5 linked regions of the Natronomonas pharaonis DSM 2160 genome follow. The protein of the gene in region 3 binds, or shares a complex with, the protein of the main gene of each other region. Links are inferred from orthologs where the notes say so. Each region holds a gene or a part of one and is shown on either strand. Other genes may lie near its edges. The genes, in order: NP_RS09095, NP_RS12505, NP_RS00270, NP_RS07025 and NP_RS07030.

Evidence for each region.
Region 1: NP_RS00270 (region 3) and NP_RS09095 share a complex: the UniProt entries of both Methanocaldococcus jannaschii proteins name them as parts of the RNA polymerase complex. The link is inferred for Natronomonas pharaonis DSM 2160 from one-to-one orthologs.
Region 2: NP_RS00270 (region 3) and NP_RS12505 share a complex: the UniProt entries of both Methanocaldococcus jannaschii proteins name them as parts of the RNA polymerase complex. The link is inferred for Natronomonas pharaonis DSM 2160 from one-to-one orthologs.
Region 4: NP_RS00270 (region 3) and NP_RS07025 share a complex: the UniProt entries of both Methanocaldococcus jannaschii proteins name them as parts of the RNA polymerase complex. The link is inferred for Natronomonas pharaonis DSM 2160 from one-to-one orthologs.
Region 5: NP_RS00270 (region 3) and NP_RS07030 share a complex: the UniProt entries of both Methanocaldococcus jannaschii proteins name them as parts of the RNA polymerase complex. The link is inferred for Natronomonas pharaonis DSM 2160 from one-to-one orthologs.

What each region holds. Positions count from the first base shown.
Region 1 is NC_007426.1:1,775,645-1,778,547, forward strand. The notes cover bases 18-2,897. They hold NP_RS09095 (RNA polymerase Rpb4 family protein), read right to left. Parts: upstream 1,696-2,897; coding sequence 1,339-1,695; downstream 18-1,338. Other genes in these bases: NP_RS09085 (16S ribosomal RNA methyltransferase A), read right to left, coding at 18-672; NP_RS09090 (DUF655 domain-containing protein), read right to left, coding at 721-1,296; NP_RS09100 (50S ribosomal protein L21e), read right to left, coding at 1,692-1,985; NP_RS09105 (elongation factor 1-beta), read right to left, coding at 2,198-2,464; NP_RS14165 (HVO_2753 family zinc finger protein), read right to left, coding at 2,470-2,652. Also shown: more of NP_RS09085, read right to left, coding at 1-17; more of tmcA, read left to right, coding at 2,898-2,903. UniProt on the Methanocaldococcus jannaschii protein: DNA-dependent RNA polymerase (RNAP) catalyzes the transcription of DNA into RNA using the four ribonucleoside triphosphates as substrates. This subunit is less well bound than the others.
Region 2 is NC_007426.1:2,464,129-2,467,075, reverse strand. What follows is about bases 1-2,924. They hold NP_RS12505 (DNA-directed RNA polymerase), read left to right. Parts: upstream 1-1,139; coding sequence 1,140-1,709; downstream 1,710-2,924. Other genes in these bases: NP_RS12485 (30S ribosomal protein S27ae), read left to right, coding at 2,845-2,924; NP_RS12490 (30S ribosomal protein S24e), read left to right, coding at 2,525-2,842; NP_RS12495 (GTP-dependent dephospho-CoA kinase family protein), read left to right, coding at 1,909-2,445; spt4 (transcription elongation factor subunit Spt4), read left to right, coding at 1,710-1,907; NP_RS12510 (PIN domain-containing protein), read left to right, coding at 764-1,138. In the rest of the region: more of NP_RS12485, read left to right, coding at 2,925-2,947. UniProt on the Methanocaldococcus jannaschii protein: DNA-dependent RNA polymerase (RNAP) catalyzes the transcription of DNA into RNA using the four ribonucleoside triphosphates as substrates.
Region 3 is NC_007426.1:46,149-48,846, reverse strand. The notes cover bases 9-2,683. They hold NP_RS00270 (DNA-directed RNA polymerase subunit H), read right to left. Parts: upstream 1,623-2,683; coding sequence 1,395-1,622; downstream 9-1,394. Other genes in these bases: pheA (prephenate dehydratase), read right to left, coding at 1,836-2,639; NP_RS00275 (DNA-directed RNA polymerase subunit B''), read right to left, coding at 9-1,398. In the rest of the region: more of NP_RS00275, read right to left, coding at 1-8. UniProt on the Methanocaldococcus jannaschii protein: DNA-dependent RNA polymerase (RNAP) catalyzes the transcription of DNA into RNA using the four ribonucleoside triphosphates as substrates.
Region 4 is NC_007426.1:1,366,699-1,369,526, reverse strand. What follows is about bases 1-2,805. They hold NP_RS07025 (DNA-directed RNA polymerase subunit N), read right to left. Parts: upstream 1,598-2,805; coding sequence 1,403-1,597; downstream 1-1,402. Other genes in these bases: NP_RS07010 (50S ribosomal protein L18e), read right to left, coding at 2,433-2,786; NP_RS07015 (50S ribosomal protein L13), read right to left, coding at 2,002-2,436; NP_RS07020 (30S ribosomal protein S9), read right to left, coding at 1,610-2,008; NP_RS07030 (DNA-directed RNA polymerase subunit K), read right to left, coding at 1,233-1,406; eno (phosphopyruvate hydratase), read right to left, coding at 40-1,236. UniProt on the Methanocaldococcus jannaschii protein: DNA-dependent RNA polymerase (RNAP) catalyzes the transcription of DNA into RNA using the four ribonucleoside triphosphates as substrates.
Region 5 is NC_007426.1:1,366,886-1,369,730, reverse strand. Bases 24-2,845 are described here. They hold NP_RS07030 (DNA-directed RNA polymerase subunit K), read right to left. Parts: upstream 1,611-2,845; coding sequence 1,437-1,610; downstream 24-1,436. Other genes in these bases: NP_RS07010 (50S ribosomal protein L18e), read right to left, coding at 2,637-2,845; NP_RS07015 (50S ribosomal protein L13), read right to left, coding at 2,206-2,640; NP_RS07020 (30S ribosomal protein S9), read right to left, coding at 1,814-2,212; NP_RS07025 (DNA-directed RNA polymerase subunit N), read right to left, coding at 1,607-1,801; eno (phosphopyruvate hydratase), read right to left, coding at 244-1,440. In the rest of the region: more of rpsB, read right to left, coding at 1-23. UniProt on the Methanocaldococcus jannaschii protein: DNA-dependent RNA polymerase (RNAP) catalyzes the transcription of DNA into RNA using the four ribonucleoside triphosphates as substrates.

The sequences.
Region 1 (2,903 bases), 1.7 Mb from region 3 along the record:
GTTCCGCATCGTCTTACGACGCTGGGTGAAAACAGCCCGGACGAGGCGCATAAACAGTTCGTCGTCCGGCACTTCGTAGGGCGGTTCGCGTGGTGTCGTTCGCACAACGGCGCTTTCGACCGCCGGCGGCGGCGAAAACGCTTCTTTCGGCACCGGCTCAACAACCTCGACATCCGCGTAGTGGCCGGCCGTCACCGAGAGCCGTCCGTACTCGTCTGTCCCTGGTTCCGCAGCCATCCGTTCGGCGAACTCCTGCTGGAACATCAACACCAGCGGCCGCTTTTCGGGCAGCAGCCGGAACGCAATCTCCGAGGAAACCCCGTACGGGAGATTCGACACGGATGCAGTAAAATCGGGCAGTGGGACCTCCAGTGCATCCCCCTCGATGACGGTCAACGACCCCGCCTCGATCTCGTCGGCGAACTCGTCGGTCAGAAACGTCGCCAGCCCGGGGTCTCGTTCGATAACCGTCACGCGGTCGGCGACGTCAAGCAGTCGGTCAGTGAGTGCCCCCGTCCCGCCACCGATTTCGAGGACGTGGTCAGTGTCGGCCGAGTCCGGCAGATAGCCCGGTAGGCGGTCGAGAACGCGGTCGTCGATGAGGAAATGCTGGTCGCGCTCCGGGTCGCCGCGGACGCCTGCCCGGACGAGGAGCGCGTCGGGGTCGCGCATATCAGCAGTCTATGCCGCGAGTCGTATATGGTTCACCCTTCACTGCCGCTACTCGTCGTCACGGCGGGCGAAGATGCGGTACTTCAGGTCGTCTTCCTGTAGCTCCTCAGTGATTCGCTCGATGAGCACGCCTTTGGGGTCGTGGAGTCCTGAAACCCGCTCCTCGATGTCGTCGAAATCCTCGAAGGGCTGTCGCTTCCTGGCATCGAGGACGTTGTTCCGGAGCTTCTTCCCGATTCCCGGCAGGAGGTTCAGCACGTGGAGCCGGGTCGTAATCGGCTGGGCGTCGTTGTAGAAATCAACAAACTGCGCCTCGTCGGCATCGATTATCGACTCGATAGCGTACTCCAGTTCCGATTCGGCGGTGCTCGTGAGGTCCCTATACTCAACGGTCCGGAGGTCTTTGACGTTGTCTCCGACCGGATCAATCTCGATTCGGTCGCCGATGTTGATACCGGCGTCGTCGGTAAGCGCCGCCTCCACGAGTTGGAAGTCCTCCTCGCCGACCGCGAAGGCGACCGGGGACTTCTCGTACTGTGGTCGGTCGTCGCTCGGGCTCCCCCGCGGCAAGAAATCCAACACGACCGCTGTCCGTGCTGCGGTGTCGTCTCCGTCGTCGCTCATACACCCACGTACGGGAAGCCGATATTTAAAACAGGGGTCGATTCAGGCGTACTTGGCGACGATGTCGAGAATGTCGTCGAGTTCGTCGCCCGAAAGCGAGTACCGTTCCTGTGCGAAGACGGTCCGGAGCTCGTCGCGGTCTTCCGGCAGGAGATTTGCGACCTTGTAGGCGGTTGCCTCGTCCACCTTCTCGAGCTCCCGTAGGTCCTCGACGAGCGCTTGTGCTTCCTCGACGTCGAGGAGGGCAAAGCGGTTGACGTGCTCGATGGCACGAGCGAGTTCGTACCGCATTTCGCGGTCTTCGTCGAGCGCGCGCTCGGCCTCGATGTCAGCCAGCAGCTCCTTGGCCTCCGGTGTCGTGAGGTACTCTTCGTCGAGTACCTCCTTGAATATCGTCATGCCTGCTGGCGGCGAAGGTGTGCAGGGGCGGCGATGACCGTCTTGGTCACGTTGCCGTCTTCGATTTCGACCTTGAAGGCGTCGCCCTGCTCGCCGACGACCGTTCCGGTGCGGCCGTTGAATCGCGGGTGGAACTGACCGTTCGGAACCGAGGGGTCGAGCTTGAGGTGGACCTTCTCGCCGTCGTCGTACTCTTCGATGGAACGCTGCGGCGGCGACGTACCGCGTTCGCGAGCGTCGTTTTTCAGCTTGTTACGAGTTGCTTGACGTGGACCGTTCGAACTAGGCATTCTTGACCCACCCTAAACAGGACCCACACATAAAAGGTGCGTTCCGGCGACGCTCCTTCCCCAGCCGCCCACTCGCCGTGGGCGGAGTGCCGGCCGCACCGAAGTATTCGAGGTATTATGCATCAAAGTAACGGTCTCGGAACGCGGGGTCGAGACCCTGACACCGGCGGCTATCAAGGTGTGCTCGCTTTGGAAAACGGAGAGATGGTGGTTTATATCCGGCCGACTTCGTCGACATCGACGCTTTCGACACCGTCGACGCCGCTGAAGGCGTCCTCGACGGTGTCGGTCCCGCCGGCTTCGTCAGGGATGATAACCGTCGGGAACAGCGCGATGAGGCCGAAGGCGACGTCTTCGCGGTCGACGCGGCTGATCTTCGCGCCTTCTGGCAGGGAGTTCTCGAGGCGGTCCTGAAGTTCGTCCAGGTCGACCTCGGGGCTCTGCGGCATGACTTTCATCTTGGCAGCGACTTTTCCCATGGTTGTTACGGTCCGGTGAACCCGCAGTCGGGGCACTCGTAGAGGTTACTCTGCTTGCGGCACTTCGAACAGCGGTAAATCAGCGTTCCGCACTCCGGACAGTCGAACTTCGCCGCGTCCGTTCCGGAAATGCTGATACCGCAGGAGATACACGAGTGGTCCCTGCGTTTGTCGCTTGTGCTACTCATACCTCTCCGTCCGGTGCCGCGCCATTTAACCCTTGCCAAGCACGCCGAGGCGTCTGCTCCGTCCGGAGCCGGCGACCGACGAAGCCTTCCGCCGCGCCGACGTTGGCTCCCGCATGGACACCGTCCGGGAGACGGCGCGTGGGCTCTGCTCGGAGGCGTCAGCGACGAACGAGCGCCGCCTGCTCGTGCTGGCCGGCGGTCGTGATGCCGGCTACCGAGGGGCAGCGGCGGCCGTAGAGGCGGCAGGCATC
Region 2 (2,947 bases), 2.4 Mb from region 3 along the record:
CACTCGACAACTACGAGGCCATCGAGGAGTTCGTCGACGGCACCGTCGCAGAAGACGCGCCGGTGGTCCCGATTTCCGCCCAGCAGGACGTGAACATGGACCTGCTGATGCAGACTATCGAATCCGAGATTCCGACCCCCGACCGGGACCCCGACGCTGACGCGCGCCTGCAGGTCGCTCGTTCGTTCGACATCAACCGACCGGGGACGACGTGGGAGGACCTGACCGGCGGCGTTCTCGGCGGTTCGCTCACGCAGGGACAGCTTGAGGCCGACGACGATATCGAAATCAAGCCCGGCCGCGAAATCGAGGAAGGCGGCCAGTCGGAGTACCAGCCCGTCGAGACGACGGTTCGGTCGCTACAGGCTGGCGGCGAGTTCGTCGACACCGTCACGCCCGGCGGTCTGCTCGGTGTCGGGACCGGCCTCGACCCCTCGCTGACGAAGGGCGACGCGCTGGCAGGTCAGGTCGCTGGCCCGCCGGGGTCGCTGCCGCCGACGCGGGAGTCGTTCACGATGGATGTCGAACTCCTCGACCGCGTCGTCGGCGAGGACGCCGAGGAGATAGAGCCGATATCGACCGGCGAGCCGCTAATGTTGACCGTCGGGACGGCAACCACTGTCGGCTCGGTTACGAGCGCTCGCGACGACGAGTGTGAGGTACAACTGAAACGACCGGTCTGTGCGCCCGACGGCTCGAAAATCGCTATCAACCGCCGCGTGGGCGCTCGCTGGCGGCTCATCGGCGTCGGAACGCTTCGGTGATGCGCGTGGTGCTCGATACGAACGCACTGATGGCTCCGGTCGAAGTCGGCGTCAGAACCTTCGCGGAACTCGACCGCCTGCTCGGCGAGTACGAGGCTGTCGTCCCACAGGCCGTCGTCGAGGAACTCGAATCCCTCTCGGGCGGCGGTGGCGAGGAGGCGACCGCCGCGAGTGTGGGTGCCGACCTTGCCGAACGGGAGTGTGCGGTCGTCGAGCACAACGCTGAGTACGCCGACGATGCCGTCGTCGAACTCGGCCGCGAGGCAGACTACGCGGTGACGAGCGATATGCCGCTCCGTGAGCGGCTGCTGGAAGCGAACGTTCCCGTAATTAGTTTACGGGGGCGAACCAAATTCGAAATCACTGAACCATAGCATGTACAAACGGGTCCGACTCAAAGATACGGTTGAGGTGCCGCCCAGACACCTCGCGGACGTGTCGCCCGAGCTGGTCAAGCGGCTCCTACAGGACAAGCTCGAAGGACAGATGGACGAAGACGTCGGCAGTATCGTCTCGGTAACTGCGGTCCACGATATCGGCGACGGCGCGGTGTTGCCGAACCGCCCCGGCGTCTACTACGAGGCGGAGTTCGACGCCGTCACGTTCGATCCTCAGATGCAGGAAGTCGTCGACGGGGAAGTCGTCGAGGTTGTCAACTTCGGTGCCTTCGTCGGCATCGGTCCGGTCGATGGCCTGCTGCACGTCTCTCAGATCTCCGACGAGTATCTCGCCTACGACGAGGAAAACCAGCAGCTCGCGTCCAGAGACTCCAACCGCGTGCTGAGTGTTGGCGACTCCGTCCGCGCACGCATCGTCACCAAGTCCATCGACGAGCGCAACCCCCGAGACTCCAAAATCGGCCTGACAGCCAAGCAGCCGGGACTCGGCAAGCACGGCTGGCTCGAAGAGGAACGGCAGCGCCGCGAGGCGCAGGCGGGTGATTAGATGGCGGACCGGCTGGTGTGTCGCGACTGCCATCGCGTCCTCGAAGTCGACGACGGCGAGCAGTGTCCGTCCTGCGGGTCGACCTCGATGACTGAGGACTGGGCCGGCTACGTCGTTGTCGCCCATCCCGAGGACAGCCGCATCGCCGAGGAGATGGGCATCTCCGAACCGGGACGCTACGCGCTGAAGGTCCGGTAACATGTCGAAAATCCTCGCAAAGCTGCCAACCGAGATGCGCGGCGAGCTCAAGGACCCGCTCGGTGAGATATATACCGACACCGACGAGCTGCTCGCCGACGCTGGCGACCCACTCGTCGCGGTCGGCGACATCGTCACCTACCACCTGCTGGAGGCGGGCCACCGCCCGGCGGCAGCCATCGTCGACGGCAAGACCGAGCGCGAACGTGTCGAGCGGAAGGTGTTGTCGGCGATAGAGGAGTTCGACGAACGAATCGATGTCGCCAATCCGCAGTCGACGATTACCGACGACCTGCTGGAGGCGCTGTCGACGGCCCTCGACCGGCCGGACCCGACGGTCGTCGTCGTCGACGGCGAGGAAGACCTCGCGTCCCTGCCGGCGGTTGTCGCCGCCCCTGTGGGGGCCTCGGTCGTCTACGGCCAGCCCGGCGAAGGGATGGTGCTTGTCCACGTCACCGACGAGACGCAGGCGGAATGTCGGGACATCATCGAGCGGATGCAAAGCGACTACAGCCAAATCGAGTCGATTCTCTCCTAGCCGCTCCGGCGGGCGTCGCCGTGTCTATGGCTTCGAAATCCTTTTAGGTGCTTCGACGGAAACTCGTGGTAACGTAACCATGGACGTCGACATCATTGACGAAGACGAAAACCCGATGTTGCACCGGACCGATGTCCGGTTCCAGCTGACTCACGAGGAGGCGACCCCGTCCCGACTCTCCGTCCGCGACTCCCTCGCGGCCAAGCTCAACAAGGACGCCAGCGAGGTCGTCGTTCGCAAACTCGATACGAAATACGGGATGCGGAAGACGGTCGGCCACGCCAAGGTCTACGACAGCGCCGACGACGCCAAGGCCGTCGAGCAGGACCACGCCCTCGAACGGAACAAGATCGAAGCAGACGAAGAAGCCGACGAAGAGGCGGCTGAGGAGGCCTGAGGATGGCCCGCTACGAGTTCTACAACGAGGACGGCACGACGGACCGCGAGCAGTGTCCCCGCTGTGGCGACACCTTCCTCGGTGAGTACGGCGACCGCAAGCACT
Region 3 (2,698 bases):
GGAGGGACAGATACGACCCCACTGAGTGGCGTGGAGGTCACGCGCCTCGAAGTGCGGCTGCGAACGGGACAGCGGCGAACGAAGCCGCCGAAGGTGGCTGAGAACACCCATGTAGTCGGTCCGGTCGACGAGCTGGCTGACGCCGGAGCGCCCGCCGACCCAGTTCCCGGTCGCGATGGGGTGTTCGAGCCGCTCTGTCAGCACGTCCGAACGAACAACGGTACTCACAGAGAGGTCGCGGTTCCGCATGTTGGCGCGTTCGAGCTGGTATTTGACGTCCCGGGAGAGCTTGTTCAGCGCCGTCCGGAACAGGTCCTTCATCAGGTCGCCGGAGACCTTCAGCCGCTTGTTGGCGTAGTGGTCCTTGTCGTCGGACTCGCGCCGACCGAGCGCGAGTTCGAAGCAGGCCTCGGCCATCCGGCAGAGGTAGACCGCCTTGTTCATGCGAACTTCCTCGTCTTCGACGCCTTCCTCGTGGAGATGCGGCAGAAGATAGCGGTCGATGACGTAGTTGGCCCGCTTGAGCTGGTAGTTTTTGCCCTGTCCGGCGGCGACCCGCTGGCCGAGCGTCTCGATGGCCTCGGAGGTCGTCTGGACCTCCGCGGCCTCGAGGTTCTCCAGCATGTATTTCACGATTTCGGGGTCGTCGCTCACGCGGTGGACGATTTCCTCGTCGGACTCCAGCCCCAGCGCCCGCACCAGCGTGACGAAGTTGATGCTGCCGGAGACGGAGGGGAACGACACCTCGAGGATACCGTTCCGGTTCCGCTCACACAGCACCAGCGCACGGTAGCCGCGGCGCTGGGAGAACGTCTTGGCGATCTGGATTTCGTCGCCGTATTTCGTGTCGTATTCGGCGAGAATCTTGTTCGGCGCGAGGTCTTCGCTCGTCATCAGGACGCGCTCGGAGCCGTTGACGATGAAGTAGCCGCCGGGGTCGGCGGGGTCTTCGCCGATTTCGATGAGCTCTTCGTCGTTGAAGTCGGCGATGTTACACTTGTTGGAGCCGACCATCACCGGCATTCGGCCGACCTTGGTTTCGGCTTGGTCGACAACCTGTTCTTCCTCCTCGTCGCCGCCGCGAACGATGCTCATCTCCATGAACACCGGCGCGGAGTAGGTGATATTCCGGAGGCGGGCTTCCTGCGGGTAGAGCAGCTCCTCGGAGCCGTCAGCCTCCCGGACCCGCGGTGTCACGATGCGGACGTTGCCGAGGTCGACCCGGACCGGCTCTTGACCCTCCTTGTCGCCGATATCCGTGTCGATGGACTCCTTTTCGTCGACGACGTCCTGCATGCCCCGGTCGAGGAAATTGTTGAACGACCGGAAGTGGTGTTCGGCGAGCCGCTCCCGTGAGAAGTATTCCCGAGAAACGGAGCGTCTGTCCTCCCGGTTCATTCTACCACCAGCCGGTAGACGACGGCTTCATCCGTCGTTCGGGAGTCGCGAACGATTTTGACCACGTTGCCCGGCTCGGCATCGTCGGGCAGTGCGGCGTCGCGACGCTGTATTTTTGGCAGGTCTGTGCGCTTGATGTCGTACTCCGCGAGCACGTCCTCTACTTCCTCCCTGTCGAGGACCGTGTGCTCCGGAACCATGTTGTGTTGGCTTACGTCTACCATGTGTTTGGCTGACCCGGTGAAGAAGCTGTCACGAGATACTACAGCGTGCTATAGCCGGCAGGGATTTAAGGGTTGCCAAATCTGACGGCCGCGGCTATCCGTGCCGCCTCTCGTGCGGCACGGGGCTGCTCGTTGGCTCTCTTTCGGCGTCGGCCTTCAAAAACCCTTGTGTCGCCTCCGGGGTCGACCCAACGACACGGCTTTGCTCGCCGCTCACACGACGTGTTCGGTGTCGTAGGAGCCGAGCACGCGGACCCAGCCCTCGCCGGCAATGTCGCGTACTGCTTCGAGTGCGTTCTGGGTCCGTTCCTCATAGAGTCCGGCCGCGAAATCAACGTGGAAGACGTAGTCGCCAAGCCGCTCGCCGCTCGGCCGCGACTCGACCCGCGAGAGGTTGATATCGCGCTCGGCGAACGGTTCGAGCAACTCCAAGAGAAGCCCGGGATGGTTCGTGTTCGGGTAGACGATGATAGTGCTTTTGCCGCCAGCCTCGGAGCGTTCCGTCTCCGGCGCGAGCACGACAAAGCGCGTGGCGTTGGAGGTGCTATCCTGAATGTCGCGGGCAAGGACTTGGAGGCCGTCGCCGGCAGTGTCGGGATGGCCGATGGCGGCGACGCTTGGGTCCTCGCGGGCGCGTTCGACGCCACGAGCCGTCGAGGCGACGGCTTCCGTCTGTGCGCTCGGATACTCCGCGCTGAGGAACTCTCGACACTGCGCCAGCGCCTGTGGGTGGCTGGCGACAATGTCGAACTCGCTGGCTTGGGCCAACAGTGCGTGTTGAATCGGCGTGACGATTTCACGGACGATGGCGACGTTGCGGTCCGCCAGCGCGTCGAGCGATTCGGTGACCGACCCTTCGATGCTGTTTTCTATCGGGACGACGCCGCGTTCGTACTCGCCGCCGGCGACGCCCTCGACGATACCGGTCACCGACTCGACGAACTCGATGTCGTCGGTGACCGCCTTCGCAGCACGATGTGAGTAGGTGCCTTCCGGACCGAGCGTAAGCGCCTTCATCGACCGCGGGTAGACGGCCGGCCGGCAAAAGCGATGGGGTCGCCGCGGTCTGTCCGTCG
Region 4 (2,828 bases), 1.3 Mb from region 3 along the record:
CGTCGAGTTCGGCAGCGTCAGTCCCCTCGTCGTTTTCGCTCATGCGTTTGCCTCGATTCTGATGAGTTCGTTCAGCTTCGCGGTTCGCTCGCCGCCGACCGCGCCCGTCTTGATGAACGGAGCGTCGGTCGCAACAGCGAGGTGTGCGATGGTCGTGTCCTCAGTTTCGCCGCTTCGGTGGGAGACGACCGGGTCGTAGCCGTTCCGGGTCGCAAGCTCGATTGCGTCAAACGCGTCCGACAGTGTCCCGATCTGATTCGGTTTGATGAGGATACTGTTTGCGGCACCGTCGTCGATGCCACGCTGGAGCCGCTCGGTGTTGGTGACAAAGAGGTCGTCACCACAGATGAGCGTCCGGTCGCCGACGCGTTCGGTGAGTTCGGCGAACCCGCTGAAGTCGTCTTCGTCAAGCGGGTCCTCGACGTAGACGAGATTGTACTCCTCGACGAGGTCGGCGATATACGCCACCTGTTCGTCGGGAGACCTCGTCTCGTCGCCGTAGTGGTAGACGCCGTCCTCGTAGAGTTCGGCACCGGCCACGTCGAGGCCGAACCGAATCTCGAAGCCGACCTCGTCTTCGACGGCCGCGATGGCCTCCTCCATAATTTCGAAGGCCTCGCTGTCGTCAATCGAGGGTGCCCACGCGCCCTCGTCGCCCTTCGCTGCGGGCACGCCACGCTCATCGAGTTGGCGCTGGACCTCGCCGTGGACCTTCGCGTTCGCGAAGACGGCATCGGCGACCGACGGTGCTCCGACAGGGGCAGCGAGGAACTCTTGGATGTGTGTCGCGTCGGCGGCGTGTTCGCCACCACCGATGACGTTGCCGAGCGGGACCGGAAAGTCACGCCCGCGGAACGCGCCGCCGAGATGCTGGTACAGCGGCGCGCCGAGAACGTCGGCGGCAGCCTTCGCGGCAGCCATCGAGATGGCGACGGCGCTGTTGGCTCCGATTTCCGAGAAATCGTCGGTCCCGTCCGCGCCGTGGAGCGCGTTGTCGACGCCGCGCTGGTCGCCAGCGTACACCTGTCCCTCGATTCGCGGGACGGCAAGCTCGCGGGCCTGCGCAATGGCCTCTTCAGCGGGCCGTTCGACGGCCTCGTATTCGCCCGTCGATGCGCCCGACGGGGCCGCACCACGACCGAAGCCGCCGTTTTCCGTCCGCACCTCGGCCTCGACGGTCGGGTTGCCCCGGCTGTCGAGGATTTTCCGGAGTCTGACCTCAGTGATAAGCGTCATTTTTCACCCCGGTGGACGGTAAACGGCAGTGCGTCGGCGTCGTACTCCTCGGCGGCGACCAGTATCGGTTCCGTCTGGTCGGTTTCGATGAGTACCGGCGCGCCGTAGGACACCTGCAGGGCTCGCGCCCCGAGGATGCGTGCCTTCTCGTAGCGGTTGGTTCCTCTCATTGGTAGGGGGAGACGATGTCGACGAGGTCCTTGTGGGAGACGAGCATTCGCCGACAGCAGGCTCGCTCGACACCGAGTTCGTCGAGGACCTCCGCCGGGTCTTCATCGCCCTCGCGGGCGCGTTCCTTGAACTCCCCCCAGTGCTCGCCGACGACGGTTCCGCACGTGAAACACCGGACCGGTACCATCATACCTGCATCACCTCAGCGGTAGGACTTCTGGTAGCGAGCCCGTGCGCCGGGGCCGCCCCACTTTTTCGGTTCGGACTGCCGCACGTCGTTGACGAGCAGCGACCGGTCGAAGGACATGAACGCGTCACGGAGCTCGGCGTCGTTGGTATGTTCGACGAGCCCGCGGGCGATGGCTGTCCGGACAGCGTCGGCCTGTCCGGCGAAGCCGCCGCCAGAGACGGTGACTTCGATGTCGACCTCGTCGCGGAGGTCGTCGGCAGCGATGCGGAACGGTTCGAGCATCTTCAGCCGCGCCTGCTCGGGTTCGACCAGCTCGACGGGTTCGGCGTTGATGCGAACCCGCCCGGAGCCGTCCGAAACCGTCGCTCGGGCGACGGCCGTCTTCTTCTTTCCGGATGTGTTAGTTACCATGTGACGTTAGCACCCAAGTTCTCGCTGACTTCACCGAGCGAGACGAACTTGATGTTCGAGAGCCGGTCAAGCGAGGTGTCCTCAAGAACCTCCGCCTCTTCATAGGGGTTGCCCATGTAGATGCGGACGTTCTCGAAGGCCTCGCGACCGCGTGTCGTCTTGTATGGAAGCATCCCTCGCACGGAGCGCTTGAAGATGCGGTCCGGCCGCTTGGGGTATCGGGGGCCACGGTCGGAGCCGACCTCGTCGCGCTTGCGGTAGACTTCCATGATGTCGTCTTCGCTGCCCGTGATGACCGCCTGCTCGGCGTTGACAACGGCGATGCGCTCGCCGTCGAGGGCTCGCTCTGCGACCTGCGATGCGACGCGACCGAGGATACAGTCGCGAGCATCGATAACGACATCCGCGTCGAATTCTGCGTAACTCATCGAATCACCCGTACGTTGGAACCGTCGGGGTTGTCTTCGAGTGCCTGTTCGAGTTCGATTGCGTCGCCAACCTGGTCGATTTTCGTCTGGGCCGTCGACGAGAAGTCGACAGCAGCGACAGTGACCTCCTTTCGGAGGGCACCGGACCCGAGCACCTTGCCGGGCACGATGACGGTTTCGTCCTCTCGGGCGTATCGTTCGATACGACCCAGATTAACTTCCGCGTGCGTGCTCCGGGGCTTTTCGAGGCGCTCGGCCACATCGCTCCAGACCTCGCCACCGCCGTTGCGGGCGGTCGACTTCAGGTCGGCGATGAGACTGGATAGCCTCGGGTTCGTCTTGCTACTCATCGTTATTACTCCTGAGAAGTGGATGCAGGGAGCAGGATTTGA
Region 5 (2,845 bases), 1.3 Mb from region 3 along the record:
CCGGCATGACGTTTTCGTCGAGCACCGGCTCTTCGTCCGCTGGCTCCGCGTCGGTCTCTGGTTCGTCTGCTTCGGCCTCGTCGGCTGCCTCGTCGGCTGCCTCCTCGGCGGGCGGTTCGTCCGCTGTGGGGTCGGCCTCGTCGGCCGCGGCCGCCGGCTCCTCGAAGTCCTCTTCGAGCTCGTCTTCGAGCTCGTCGAGTTCCTCGTCGAGTTCGGCAGCGTCAGTCCCCTCGTCGTTTTCGCTCATGCGTTTGCCTCGATTCTGATGAGTTCGTTCAGCTTCGCGGTTCGCTCGCCGCCGACCGCGCCCGTCTTGATGAACGGAGCGTCGGTCGCAACAGCGAGGTGTGCGATGGTCGTGTCCTCAGTTTCGCCGCTTCGGTGGGAGACGACCGGGTCGTAGCCGTTCCGGGTCGCAAGCTCGATTGCGTCAAACGCGTCCGACAGTGTCCCGATCTGATTCGGTTTGATGAGGATACTGTTTGCGGCACCGTCGTCGATGCCACGCTGGAGCCGCTCGGTGTTGGTGACAAAGAGGTCGTCACCACAGATGAGCGTCCGGTCGCCGACGCGTTCGGTGAGTTCGGCGAACCCGCTGAAGTCGTCTTCGTCAAGCGGGTCCTCGACGTAGACGAGATTGTACTCCTCGACGAGGTCGGCGATATACGCCACCTGTTCGTCGGGAGACCTCGTCTCGTCGCCGTAGTGGTAGACGCCGTCCTCGTAGAGTTCGGCACCGGCCACGTCGAGGCCGAACCGAATCTCGAAGCCGACCTCGTCTTCGACGGCCGCGATGGCCTCCTCCATAATTTCGAAGGCCTCGCTGTCGTCAATCGAGGGTGCCCACGCGCCCTCGTCGCCCTTCGCTGCGGGCACGCCACGCTCATCGAGTTGGCGCTGGACCTCGCCGTGGACCTTCGCGTTCGCGAAGACGGCATCGGCGACCGACGGTGCTCCGACAGGGGCAGCGAGGAACTCTTGGATGTGTGTCGCGTCGGCGGCGTGTTCGCCACCACCGATGACGTTGCCGAGCGGGACCGGAAAGTCACGCCCGCGGAACGCGCCGCCGAGATGCTGGTACAGCGGCGCGCCGAGAACGTCGGCGGCAGCCTTCGCGGCAGCCATCGAGATGGCGACGGCGCTGTTGGCTCCGATTTCCGAGAAATCGTCGGTCCCGTCCGCGCCGTGGAGCGCGTTGTCGACGCCGCGCTGGTCGCCAGCGTACACCTGTCCCTCGATTCGCGGGACGGCAAGCTCGCGGGCCTGCGCAATGGCCTCTTCAGCGGGCCGTTCGACGGCCTCGTATTCGCCCGTCGATGCGCCCGACGGGGCCGCACCACGACCGAAGCCGCCGTTTTCCGTCCGCACCTCGGCCTCGACGGTCGGGTTGCCCCGGCTGTCGAGGATTTTCCGGAGTCTGACCTCAGTGATAAGCGTCATTTTTCACCCCGGTGGACGGTAAACGGCAGTGCGTCGGCGTCGTACTCCTCGGCGGCGACCAGTATCGGTTCCGTCTGGTCGGTTTCGATGAGTACCGGCGCGCCGTAGGACACCTGCAGGGCTCGCGCCCCGAGGATGCGTGCCTTCTCGTAGCGGTTGGTTCCTCTCATTGGTAGGGGGAGACGATGTCGACGAGGTCCTTGTGGGAGACGAGCATTCGCCGACAGCAGGCTCGCTCGACACCGAGTTCGTCGAGGACCTCCGCCGGGTCTTCATCGCCCTCGCGGGCGCGTTCCTTGAACTCCCCCCAGTGCTCGCCGACGACGGTTCCGCACGTGAAACACCGGACCGGTACCATCATACCTGCATCACCTCAGCGGTAGGACTTCTGGTAGCGAGCCCGTGCGCCGGGGCCGCCCCACTTTTTCGGTTCGGACTGCCGCACGTCGTTGACGAGCAGCGACCGGTCGAAGGACATGAACGCGTCACGGAGCTCGGCGTCGTTGGTATGTTCGACGAGCCCGCGGGCGATGGCTGTCCGGACAGCGTCGGCCTGTCCGGCGAAGCCGCCGCCAGAGACGGTGACTTCGATGTCGACCTCGTCGCGGAGGTCGTCGGCAGCGATGCGGAACGGTTCGAGCATCTTCAGCCGCGCCTGCTCGGGTTCGACCAGCTCGACGGGTTCGGCGTTGATGCGAACCCGCCCGGAGCCGTCCGAAACCGTCGCTCGGGCGACGGCCGTCTTCTTCTTTCCGGATGTGTTAGTTACCATGTGACGTTAGCACCCAAGTTCTCGCTGACTTCACCGAGCGAGACGAACTTGATGTTCGAGAGCCGGTCAAGCGAGGTGTCCTCAAGAACCTCCGCCTCTTCATAGGGGTTGCCCATGTAGATGCGGACGTTCTCGAAGGCCTCGCGACCGCGTGTCGTCTTGTATGGAAGCATCCCTCGCACGGAGCGCTTGAAGATGCGGTCCGGCCGCTTGGGGTATCGGGGGCCACGGTCGGAGCCGACCTCGTCGCGCTTGCGGTAGACTTCCATGATGTCGTCTTCGCTGCCCGTGATGACCGCCTGCTCGGCGTTGACAACGGCGATGCGCTCGCCGTCGAGGGCTCGCTCTGCGACCTGCGATGCGACGCGACCGAGGATACAGTCGCGAGCATCGATAACGACATCCGCGTCGAATTCTGCGTAACTCATCGAATCACCCGTACGTTGGAACCGTCGGGGTTGTCTTCGAGTGCCTGTTCGAGTTCGATTGCGTCGCCAACCTGGTCGATTTTCGTCTGGGCCGTCGACGAGAAGTCGACAGCAGCGACAGTGACCTCCTTTCGGAGGGCACCGGACCCGAGCACCTTGCCGGGCACGATGACGGTTTCGTCCTCTCGGGCGTATCGTTCGATAC